2 regions of the Micromonospora sp. NPDC000121 genome follow, and region 1 is predicted to be linked to the other one. Evidence: riboswitches for the same ligand, from Rfam matches in the RefSeq annotation. Region 1 holds a riboswitch; the other holds the start of a gene.
What was found. A riboswitch is a leader RNA that binds a small molecule or an ion and turns the genes downstream of it on or off. The one in region 1 is predicted to bind cyclic di-AMP.
Positions count from the first base shown of each region.

Region 2: it holds a riboswitch for cyclic di-AMP, as region 1 does, so the genes downstream of both, ACFY23_RS06955 (hypothetical protein) here and ACFY23_RS20950 (C39 family peptidase) in region 1, are expected to answer to the same signal.

Region 1 covers NZ_JBIAZP010000007.1:149,721-155,390, reverse strand. Annotated here, with positions in the region: gene ACFY23_RS20960 (CDP-glycerol glycerophosphotransferase family protein) at 1-980, shown strand, start outside; gene ACFY23_RS20955 (alpha/beta fold hydrolase) at 1,003-1,746, opposite strand; gene ACFY23_RS20950 (C39 family peptidase) at 1,853-2,698, opposite strand; cyclic di-AMP (ydaO/yuaA leader) riboswitch at 2,919-3,060, opposite strand; gene ACFY23_RS20945 (hypothetical protein) at 3,347-4,105, opposite strand; gene ACFY23_RS20940 (hypothetical protein) at 4,316-4,816, opposite strand; gene ACFY23_RS20935 (acyltransferase family protein) at 5,005-5,670, opposite strand, start outside.
Region 2 covers NZ_JBIAZP010000002.1:199,805-205,474, forward strand. Annotated here, with positions in the region: gene ACFY23_RS06945 (PfkB family carbohydrate kinase) at 1-677, opposite strand, end outside; gene ACFY23_RS06950 (SRPBCC family protein) at 855-1,322, shown strand; gene ACFY23_RS06955 (hypothetical protein) at 1,476-2,534, opposite strand; cyclic di-AMP (ydaO/yuaA leader) riboswitch at 2,548-2,679, opposite strand; gene ACFY23_RS06960 (cation diffusion facilitator family transporter) at 2,833-3,750, opposite strand; gene ACFY23_RS06965 (AAA family ATPase) at 3,841-5,670, opposite strand, start outside.

The DNA of each region.
Region 1 (5,670 bases):
CGCTGAAGGCGATGGACGAGGCGCTCGTGCCGAGCCTGCGGGTGGCGTTCTACGTCAACCACGGCGCGAAGAACAGCCACTGCATCCGTTTCACCCAGCTCACCCACGTCCAGCTGCACCACGGCGACAGCGACAAGGCGCCCAGCGCCAACCCGGTCTCCGCCATCTTCGACCGGATCTTCGTCGCCGGTCAGGCCGCCATCGACCGGTACGCCCGCGCGGGCGTGGACATCCCGGCGGAGAAGTTCGTGGTGGTGGGTCGACCGCAGGTCGAGTCGATCGAGGTCCGCCCGGAGCCGGTGCGCGGCCTGCCGAACCCCACGGTGCTCTACACGCCGACCTGGACGGGCCACCACGCGGACGCCAACTACTGCTCGCTGCCGGTGGCCGAGGCGCTGCTGCGCGGGCTGCTGGCGCGGGGCGCGACGGTGATCCTGCGGGCCCACCCGTACACCTCGCAGAACCCGGCCTCGGCCCGGCAGTTGGGCCGGCTCACGGAACTGCTGGCCGCGGACCGGGCCCGCACCGGCCGGCCGCACGTCTTCGGCGCCGCCGCCCGCGAGCTGACCCTGACGGAGTGCGTGAACCGCTCGGACGCGCTCATCTCCGACGTGTCCGGGGTGATCTCCGACTACCTCTACTCCGGCAAGCCGTACGCGGTCACCGACATGGGCGGCGAGGGCGACCGGTTCGCCGAGCGGTTCCCCCTGGCCGGCTCGGGCTACGTGCTGCGCCGCGACATGTCCAACGTGGACGAGGTGCTGACCGCCCTGCTCGACACCGACCCGCTCGCCTCCGCCCGCTGGGCCACCCGGAGCCGCTACCTGGGCGACTTCCCGGCCGAGTCGTACGCCGAGGCGTTCCTGGACGCCGCGCGGCGGCAGCTCGACGCGGGCTGGAACCCGCCGACGCCGCGCGACGCCGCCGGGGCCGGCCTGCCGGTCGAGCCGGACGAGGCGTCCCTCTCCGCCGCCACCTGACCGGCCCGGCGCCTCGCGCGGGTCAGCGGTACGGGTCGACCAGCTCCAGGACGGCCTCGGGGGCCTCGACGTGGGCGTTGTGGCCCAGGCCGGGCAGGGTGACGACCGGCACGCCCAGCTCCTTGAGCTGGGCGTCGGTGACCATGGGGTCGTGCTCGCCACGGGCCAGCAGCACCGGCGCGTCCGTCGCCGCCAGCAGGGCCGGCAGGTCCGGCTCCCCCACCCCGAACGCGGCGGGGTCCATCGCCAGCCGCCAGCGGCCGTCGACCTGCCGCAGCCCGGCCTCGACCACGGGGTGGTCCGGCGCGAAGAGCCCGGTCAGGCCGGCCACCCGCAGGTACCGGCGGGCCGCCTCGTCCCGGCTGGCGAACCACGTCACCGGGCGGGCGGCCAACTCCTCGGCCTTCGCCAGCTCGGCCGGGGACCAGACGGCCTTGATGCCGAGCCCGACCACCGCGTCGACCGGCAGCCCGGCGCCGCGGGCGGCCAGCGCCAGCCCGACCACGCCGCCGAGGGAGTGCCCCAGCACGACGAGCCGGTCCCCCGCCGCGAGCCCCGCGGCGATCCGGTCGGCCAGCCCGGCGAACGAGTACGCCGGCAGCGGCGGCGACCAGCCGTGGCCGGCGAGGTCCGGCGCCAGCCACCGCCCCGCCCACCGGCGCTCCAGCAGCGGCGCCCAGGGCAGCCACACGTCCCCGGTCGCGCCCATGCCGTGCAGCAGCAGCAGGACGCGCCGGCCGTCCCGGTCACCCGATTCGTCGACCATAGGCCGCAGTGTGCCACCCGCCGTACGCCCCGGCGAGGGCCGTGACCCGGAGACGACATCGGGCGCCGGCTCCCGGTGGGGGAGCCGACGCCCGACGGGTGTCTTCTCAGGCGGAGTAGCCGCGGGTGGCGGCCCAGTTCGCCAGGTCGATGGTGGACATCCAGTAGGACGCGGTCGCCGGGTTCGCCGAGTCGGCGATCTTCACCAGCCGGCCCTCGTCCTGGTAGCCCACGACGGCGATGTAGTGGCCGCCGGGGAACGAGTGCCAGCCGCCGTCGGTGTCCGTGGCGCTGCCGGCGACGTTGACCACGACGCCCCGCCCGGCCGTGATGGCGGCGACCACGTCGGCCTGGAGCCGGTCCATCTGGGCCGGGGTCGCGGCGCCGCCCGGGATCATCCGGGTCCGGTACGGGTCGCCCTTCACCGTCGCGTTCAGCACCCGGGTGGTGTCCTCGGCGGAGTCGGTGCCCATCTCGTCGGTGCCCAGCGGGCCGGCGAGCTGGTCCTGGCTACGGTCGATGCCGGCGGCGCTGAGGGCGTGCCGGACGGCGGCCGGACCGCAGTTGTAGAAGGTGGTCTGGGCCTGGTAGTCGTAGTCCAGGGACTTCGCCTTCGGCGGCTTCGGCGGCTCCGGCTTGCGGGTCAGGTCCGGGTTCGGGGCGGCGCTGGTGGCGCTGGCCGAGGGGGCGGCGCTGGACGCGGCCGGGGCGCTGGCCGACGGGGTGTCCGCGACGCGGGCGTCGCCGCGCGAGGCGACGGTGCCGTCCCGCATCTCGCTCACGGCCACCGGGGCCTGTGCGGCGGCGGGTGCCTCGTCGGTGCCGGCCAGCAGCGCGCCGGTGCCCGACGCGAGCACGAGCGCCGCGGCCGACGCGGCGGCCACCTGGTACGGACGCTCGGACGTGAGGCGACGGAGCTGTCGCCTGAGGTGGTGCTTCACGGTTTCCTCCACGGGCTCGGGGGGTGAGCGGCCGCCGGTCCGGGCAGGGGGGACCGACCGCGCGGACGGCGTCCGGCGGTGGTGGACCACTCAGGGATGCGCCCGGAAATGCCGGGCGACGGGCGGTGACCGGTGGGTCAGCTCGCGGCGTGCGGCCGGGCTAGCCGGGGCACCGTGGCGCCGTGGAGGCGCCGGAACGACCGGGGGGCGGGTGGGTGCTGCACGAGGATGGAACTCCTTCCGACGCCGCCGACCGGGTTAGCTGACGGATTCGGGCGGGAAGAACGCCCTACCGCGGGCCGTGGCCCGCGGATTCACCCCGATGTTGCACTGGGTCCCCGGCTCGCCTGTGCACGATTAGGCGGGTCGGCGCGGCGTCGCCTCTTGCGATCGGGTACCGCACCGGACGGGCCGACATTACTGGCCCAGCCACGCCCTGCCAACCCGCTCCCACCTGCTTAAACCTTGATCGCGAGACTTTTTTTGCGGGCAGTTTGGCACTGACGTGACTCAATGGGATGACCGTTTCCCGGCGCACCTTTCGTCGATAACCGGACGAGTGGTGGACATCGACGCGGAATCGTCGGCGGGAATCGCCCGGGCCGCGCCGGATGACCGGTTCGGCGGCGCTGTGAGCGGCGTCACCGAAATGCCCGCGGCTCAGCCCGCCCGGGCGGGACGCCAGCGCGCGGCGAGCGTGGGCCGAAGCCCGGCGGGCTCCGGTCGGGCCGCCGGGAGCCGGCCCGGCCGGAGCCGGACCGCCGCGGCGTACGCCTCGGCGGCCAGGGCCCGCGCCGCCTCGGCGGCCAGGTCGGCGTCCCGCCACGCCGACCGTTCCCGCTCGGCGGCGGCCCGGTGGTCGGCCCGCCTCGCGTCGCGTACCGCCCGGGCCAGCGCGATCTCCTGCTCGACCGGGTGCCGGCGGGGATCCCAGCCCGCCCGGTGGCCGAACACCTCGCGGAGTTGGCGGGCGGAGAGATCACCGCGCCAGTGGGCCGCCACCGCCGCCTGGTGCAGCCAGCGCTCGCGGGCGGCGTACTCGGCGGGCGTGCGCGGGGTGCGCGGGGCGGGCAGGGCGGCGGCCCAGGTGAAGCGGCGGGCGGCGGTCTCCGCCTCGTCGTACGCCCGCCAGGCCCGGTCGGCCTCCTCCTGCGCGGCGAGCCAGTCGGCCCGCCGCCGCCGGGCGGTCCGGGCGGCCCGGTCCGCCGCGACGGCCACCTCCTCGGCGTAGCGGCGCAGGTCGGCCGCCTCCGCCGCCGGGTCGACCGCGGGCGGGGCGGCCGGCTCGTCGGCGGGCGCGACCCGCTCGGGACGGGCGACCAGCACGGCGAGCACGGTCAGGGCCAGCAGGAGCAGGGCGGACCAGATGGCGGCGGCCCGCGGCACCTCGATCAGGAACTGGTAGACGACGGTCTCCATGGTCGGCACCTCACGGGGAAGCGAGTGCGGCAGCGGGGCGCACGCGGCGCCCGGGTGGCGGGGCGCGGCAGCGCCACGTCCCGCCGGCGGACGGGTGCGTGTGGTGGACGGCGAAGGAAGGGCGCATCGCGCGACGCCGGTAGCGGTAGGGACCCTGCCTGACGCGTGCAGCGGGCGCGGTCGCGGGGCGCGGGCCCCGCGGGTGGCGGATCAGCCGCGCGGCGGGCCCCGGGGGCCGGCGGCGCCCGGGGTGCGCCCGGCCGGCGCGGGGGCCGGGCCGGGGGCGACGGCCCCGGCCGGGTCGGCCGGAGCGGCGGGGTGGCCGGGACCGGTGGCCGCCCGGTCGACGGCGCCGGCAGCCCGGTCGACGGCGCCGGCAGCCCGGTCGACGGGAGGCCGACCGACGACGACACAGGGGTCGGCGACGGCGCGGTGGTCGACGACGGCCACCGTGGCCACCGTGCCGCGCGGGTCGACGGGCGCCAGCGTGACGGGGAGCGCCGGCGCCGGGAGCGCCGGCGCCGGGGGCGCCAAGGCGTCAGCCGGGGGCACCCAGGTGTCGATCGAGGGCGCTCCGACCTGGGTCGGGGAGGCGGCGGGGAGGGCCCCGGCGCCGACGGCGAACGCGACCGCTACGGCGAGGCCGGCAAGCAGCCGCGCGGCCCACCGCGCCACCCACCACAAGGGACAGGTGAGCGCGACGGCAGGCACCCGACCACGCTACCGCCGACGCCGCCGGTCCGCATCGCCACCGGGCGTGTCCCGTGCGCAGCGGTCCTGGCGGCCGTCCGGTCGCCGCGCCGCGCGCCCGGCCGTCCACCCCGGACCGCACCGACCAGGGTGGACGACTTCTACCGTCGCCCACGCGGGTCAACCTGCGTCGATGGCCGGCGGTCGTCCTACGCCCGTGGGCGCGACCGGCCGGCCGCCGCGGGGGACTCGACGTACGCCGGTCGGTGGTCCGCCTCCGGCTCGGCGTGCCGGGGGCGCGGCGCGACGCGCCCCCGCTCCCCCGGCGCGGCCGGCGGGCGCTCACCCGGTCGCTGCGGCGCGGCGGCCGCACCTTCGACCGGCGGCGTCGACCGGGCCGGGCGGCGCGGGCCGAGCAGCCGCATCATCGGCGTCTCGACGAAGCGGTGCAACGCCGCGGCGAGGGCGAGGTTGACCAGCAGGAAACCGAGCACCGCGGCCAGCCCCCACCAACCGCGGAACCCGACGCCCCAGTCGCCGGTGAGCCGGAGGACGGTCACCATCACCAGCACGTGCACCAGGTAGAAGGCGAAGGAGACCTCGCCGAGCCAGACCATCGGCCGGGACCGCCACGGCGAGCGCCGCCCGCGCACGTCCGCGTCCGCCGCCGCGGTGATGACCAGGATGTACGCCACCGAGAGCAGCGCCGCCCACAGCTCGGCGCGCACCCACTGGGCGGCGACCACCCAGGTGGCCACGAAGACCAGGCTCGCCAGTGGCAGGCCCGGTCCCCGCCACCGGCCGCGCCGCATCAGCTCGGCGGCGGCCACGCCCATCCAGAACTCAAGGGACCGGACGGGCGGGAAGATCTGGGT
Region 2 (5,670 bases), on a different contig from region 1:
AGGGCCAGGGCCGGCTTGTCGGCCCGGCTCACCACGACGTTCTCCGCGCCGGCGGCGTGCAGGTCGTACATCGCCCGGGTGAGCTGCTCCTCGTCCTCGCCCCGGGCCCGACCGTCGGCGACGAGTTCCTCGTGGCTGACCTTGAGGAAGAAGACGCCGCTGTCCAGCACGGCGCCGAGGTGCTCGCCGGACAGGTCGACCACCACCCGGCTGCCGTTGGCGCCGAGGTCGGCGGCGAACCGCCGGTAGAGGTCGGCCGGGACCAGTGCCGGCTCGTTCGGTCCGCTCAGCACGCTGACCGGGGCGCGCAGCCCCTCACCGAGCGTCAGGTTGTAGAGCTCGTCGAGTTCGTGCCGGCTGAGCGGCTGGCCGGGCACGTCCACGATCTCGCGTCGGGACCCCTCGCGGCGGTCGTGCACGTATCCGCCACTGCCGGAGTCCCGCAGCACCACCTTGAGGTCGACCCCCTCGCTGACCAGCAGCGGCTCCAGGACCTGGCCGATCTCGCCCCCGAGCGCGGCGCACAGCACCACGTCGACGCCGAGCGACATCACCATCCGGGCCTGCCAGACGCCCTGGCCGCCGGGGTGCAGATGCAGCTCCGGGGCGTCGCTGGGCTGGTCGACGGTCACCGTCAGCCGGGGCGTGGGCGCGAAGACCATCACGTGCCCGCTCATCCGTCGTACCTGTCCATGCTCCGCCTCCGTCGGTCGGCACGTACCGTGATCCGTCAACAGCCGACGGTAGTCGGGCGGGCGGCGGGTCGGTCGGCATCCGCGCGCGTACCGGCGCGCCGTTGCCACCGCGCCGCCCGGTGCGCGACGATCGGGCGACGGCGACGGTGGGGAGACGGCGTGCTCAGGCGGGATTCCTTCAGCTACACCGTCCAGGCGCGCTGCTCGCTCGCCGAGGCCGCCGGGTTGCTCGCGGACCCGGCCCGGCAGGAGGACCTGCACCCGCTGATCGTCCGGGTCCGCCGGGTGCCGCCCCGTCGCGGCGCGCGGGCCAGCTACCTCATCACCGACCGGCTGGCCGCCGGACCGCTGCGCGTGCCGGTCACCTACCGGGCCGACGTCCTGGTCGACGGGCCGGACGAGATCCTCACCGTGGCGCGGCAGTGGCCGGCCACCACGGTACGCAACCGGACGCGGCTGCGGGCCGAGCCGGACGGCGTGGTCCGGATCGACGTCGAGATCACCCTCGCCGCGCCGGCTCCGCTCTTCGGCTACGCCTTCCGCCAGGCGCGCGCCGCCCACCTGGGCCTGGCCGCCCGGCTCGGCGCGGCCCTGGACGGGTGCCCGCCGGGGTCGCCGCCCGCCTGAGCCGGGCTTCGGCGAACCCGGCGGCGTACCCGGCCGTCGGCGGCCGTACGGGGTTGCCAGGGGCCGTCAGGTGACCTGTCCCGGGGAGGCGTGGGCGCGGTAAGACGGTCGGCCCCGGTGACCCGCGAGGGGCGGGTCACCGGGGCCGGGGCGTCAGTAGACCGACAGGTGTACGTGGTTGGTGTGGTCGCTGGACGGGTCGCCGTTGGCGCCGCTGTACGACTTCCATCCGCTGCTGGGCAGCCAGATCTGCCTGTACCAGATCACGTAGAGCACGGCGAGCCGGTCGGCGTTCCTGACGAAGTACGCCGCCAGGTTGTTGCCGTACGTCCTGTCGCCGCCGGTGGCGTCGCCGCCGAACCCGCTCTTCTGCGCCGCGAAGTCGCAGGCCCGGCCCTTCGGGTGCTCGCCCGAGCCGCCGGGGCGGTAGCAGGAGACGTAGCGGGTGAAGCCGGCCGCCTTGGCCTGGTTGAGCGCGTGCAGGGTGCGCGGGGTGATGCAGCCGTCGGCCGGGGTGGGGTCGTTGACGCTGCACGACTCGGAGGGCCAGGACCCGTCGGGGTTACGCGGGGCCGGCTTCGCCGTCGCGGTGGAGCTGCCGCCCGGCCCGCTGCTCGACTGCGACCGGTTGGCCACCGTCAGCGCCCGCTCCGCCTGGTCCTTGCGCTTGGCCATCAGCGTGACCTGCTTGCGCTGCTCCCGGATCTCGCCGTCCAGGGCGAGCTTGGTGCGGGCGGCCTGGTCGCGGGTCTCCTGGAGCTCGCGGAGCGCCCGGTCCTCGTTGGCGGCCACCGCGTCGAGGGCGGCGGCCCGGTCCATGAAGCCGTCCGGCGAGCTGCTGTTGAGCAGGGCGGACGCGACGCCCAGCCGGCCGGTCCGGTAGGCCACTCCGGCGATCTCGCCGACCTTGTCGCTCCGCTCGGTCAGCTCGCCCTCGGTCGTCTTGAGCTGCGCGGCGAGCTGCTGCTGCCGCTTGACCGACGTGTCCAGCGCCCGCTTGGCGTCCAGGTAGCCCTTGCTGGCGGCCTCGAGTTGGGCCCGCAGGGCGGGCGTGCCGCCCTCCTCGTCCTGACCGGGGGCCGCGGCGAGCAGGCCGGTCCGGGAGGCGGCCGCCGCGGGGGCGGTGGTGACGGGGGCGACCGCGGCGCCGAGGGCGAGCGTCGCGGCGATCAGGGCCGCCAACCGGGCGGCGCGTCGTCGTACAGGTGCCATCACTGGCATACACGTGTCCTTCCGTCAGCCGCCGACCGGGTTAGCTGACGGGTTCGGGACGGAAGATCCCTACCGCTGACGCGGATGCACCCCACGAACATGGTTCCCCGGTTCGCCCCGCTGGGCGATTAGGCGGCGGCCACCGCCGGCACCGGTGGGTGCCGCCTGGCGGAGGCCGGAACCGAGCCTACCGGTGCCGGTGTGACTGGTGCAGCGCAGGTGACTGAGGGTGTCTGCCCGCTTACCGTCAAATCCGGCATAAGGCAACAATACTCTCCCAGATTTAAGGTTGTGCTCATTACCACTCAATCGACCCGCAGGCCCCGGGCGCCGCCCCCGGCTCGATCTGCAACGTCGCGTGCTCGATCTGGAAGTCCTCGTGCAGAGCCGTCCGGGCCGCGGTGAGCACCGCGCCGATTTCCGCGCCCGGCTCCATGGTCAGGTGCGCCGAGGCCACCTCCATCCCGGACGTCAGCGTCCAGACGTGCAGGTCGTGCACCTCGGCGACGCCGGGCACGGCCGCCAGTCGGTCGTGCACCTTGGTGACCTCGAGGTGCTCCGGCGCGGCCTGCACCAGGATGCGCAGCGCGGCGCGCCCGAGCCGCCAGGTGCGGGGCAGGATGAACAGCCCGATCGCCACCGCGACCAGCGGGTCGGCCCACCACCAGTCGGTGATGGCGATCAGCAGGGCCGCGCCGATCACGCCGAGTGAGCCCAGCAGGTCGCCGAGCACCTCCAGGTACGCGCCCTGAAGGTTGATGCTCTCCTTCGCCCCGGAGCGCAGCAGGGCGAAGGCGGCCACGTTGGCGAGCAGGCCGAGCACGGCGACCGCGAGCATCGGTCCGGCGAGCACCTCCGGCGGGTCGCCGAACCGGCGTACGGCCTCGACGACCACGTAGACCGCGACGCCGGAGAGCAGGACGGCGTTGGCCAGGGCGGCCAGCACCTCCAGCCGGTAGAGGCCGAAGGTGCGCTGCGGGTCCGCGCCGGCGCGCCGGGTCGCGGTGATCGCCGCGAGCGCCATGCCGATGCCGAGCACGTCGGTGAACATGTGCCCGGCGTCGCTCAGCAGGGCCAGCGAACCAGTGCGGAAGGCGGCCACCGCCTCCACCACCATCAGGGCGCCGAGCAGCGCGAACGCCGCCCAGAGGCGGCCCCGGTGGCGGTGCGCGGCGTTCGCGACCGACCCGTGGTGGTGGTCATGACCTGCGCCCACGCGCCCACCCTCCGTCACCCGTCCGGACCCGGTTCAATCTATGCTCACATCGCAATATGTGCAAGTGAATCCGGCGGCGGCCGGTACGGGTCAGCCGGTCGGGTCGACGGTGGTCAACCGCTGGGTGGCCCGCGACAGCGCGACGTAGAGCGTCCGTACGCCCGAACCCGGGTCGGCTCGGATCTCGCCCGGGGCCACCAGGACCACGCCGTCGTACTCCATGCCCTTGGCCTCCAGGCTGGTCACCACCTGCAGGCGCGGCGCGCCCAGCCCGCCCAGCCACCCGGCCACCTCGTCCCGGCGGGGCACCGGGGTGATCACGCCCACGGTGCCCTCGACCTCGGCCAGCAGCGCCGTGGCCGCCGCCACCACGGTGGTCTCCAGCTCCGCCGGCGACACCAGCAGCTCGACCGGGTCGACGCCGGTGGAACGCACCGCCCTGGGCAGCGGGAGATCCGGGTGCAGCCGGCGGATCTCGGCCGCCGCCACCGCGAAGATCTCCGCCGAGTTGCGGTAGTTCGTGGTCAGGGTGAAGTGGTGCCGCTTGCGCCGGCCCAGCGCCTGGTCCCGGGCCCGGGCCAGCTCCTCCGGGTCGCCGGTCCATGCCGTCTGCGCCGGGTCGCCCACCACCGTCCACGAGGCCAGCCGCCCGCGCCGGCCGATCATGCGCCACTGCATCGGCGAGACGTCCTGCGACTCGTCGACCACCACGTGCGCATACTCCCGGTAGTCCTCCGGGCGCTGCCGCGCCGCCTCGCGGGCCGCGCGCTGCCGGTCGGCGAACGTGCTCAGCTCGCGGACCCCGCTGGCCAGCCGGAACGGGTCCCGCTTCGGCCGGGCCGGCTTCATCGGCTTGCCGAGCAGCGCGTCCAGCTCGTCCAGCAGCGCGATGTCGGCGATCGTCAGCCCGGCGCGGTCCAGGCTCCGGTACGCGTCGGTCAGCAGCCGGATCTCGGCGCCGGAGAGGATCCCGCCGGCGTACCGGCGCAGCCGGTCAGGGCGGGCCAGCCAGCCCAGCACGTGCCGGGGGTGCAGCCGGGGCCACCAGGCCTTGAGGAACTCCCGGAACTCCGGCCGCTCGGCGATCTCGTCCTCGAAGGCGCGCTGCTCGGGCAGCCGGCCGATGCCCAGCCGGCGGGCCTGCGCCCAGAGCGCGGCGAACACGCCGTCGAAGCCGGCCCGGCGCACCTCGTTGCGGCGGGCGCCCCGCGGCATCGCCCGCTCCCGGATGGCGTCCAACTCGCGGCGGTCCAGCCGGAGCAGCTCGCCCCGGTAGAGCAGGCGCAGCTCGGCCGGGCCGTCCGGCACCGCGTCCCGGGCCGCCCGTTCCAGCACCCGGCGCATCCGCAGCGAGCCCTTGACCGCCGCCACGGCCGGCGGGTCGGTGCGGGTGGCGCTCATGCCCGGGAACAGGGCGCCCAGCGAGTGCAGCGTGGCGGTGTCCTCGCCGAGCGAGGGCAGCACCGAGGCGATGTACTCGACGAATACCGAGGACGGGCCGACCACCAGGATGCCGCCGCCGGCGTACCGGCTGCGGTCGGAGTAGAGCAGGTACGCGGCCCGGTGCAGGGCGACCGCCGTCTTGCCGGTACCCGGCCCGCCGGACACGATCGTCACCCCGGAACCGGGGGACCGGATCGCCTCGTCCTGCTCCCGCTGGATGGTGGCGACGATGTCCCGCATGCCCCGGCCGGTGGCCTTCGACAACGTGGCGAGCAGCGCGCCGTCGCCGACCACCGCCATGTCGGCGGGCGCGGCGGCGGGATCGAGCAGGTCGTCCTCGATCCGGGTGACCCGCTCACCGGAGGACTGGATCATGCGCCGCCGCACCACGCCCAGCGGCTCCGCCGGGGTGGCCTGGTAGAAGGCGGCGGCGGCCGGGGCCCGCCAGTCGACCACCAGGGTGGTCGCGTCCTCGTC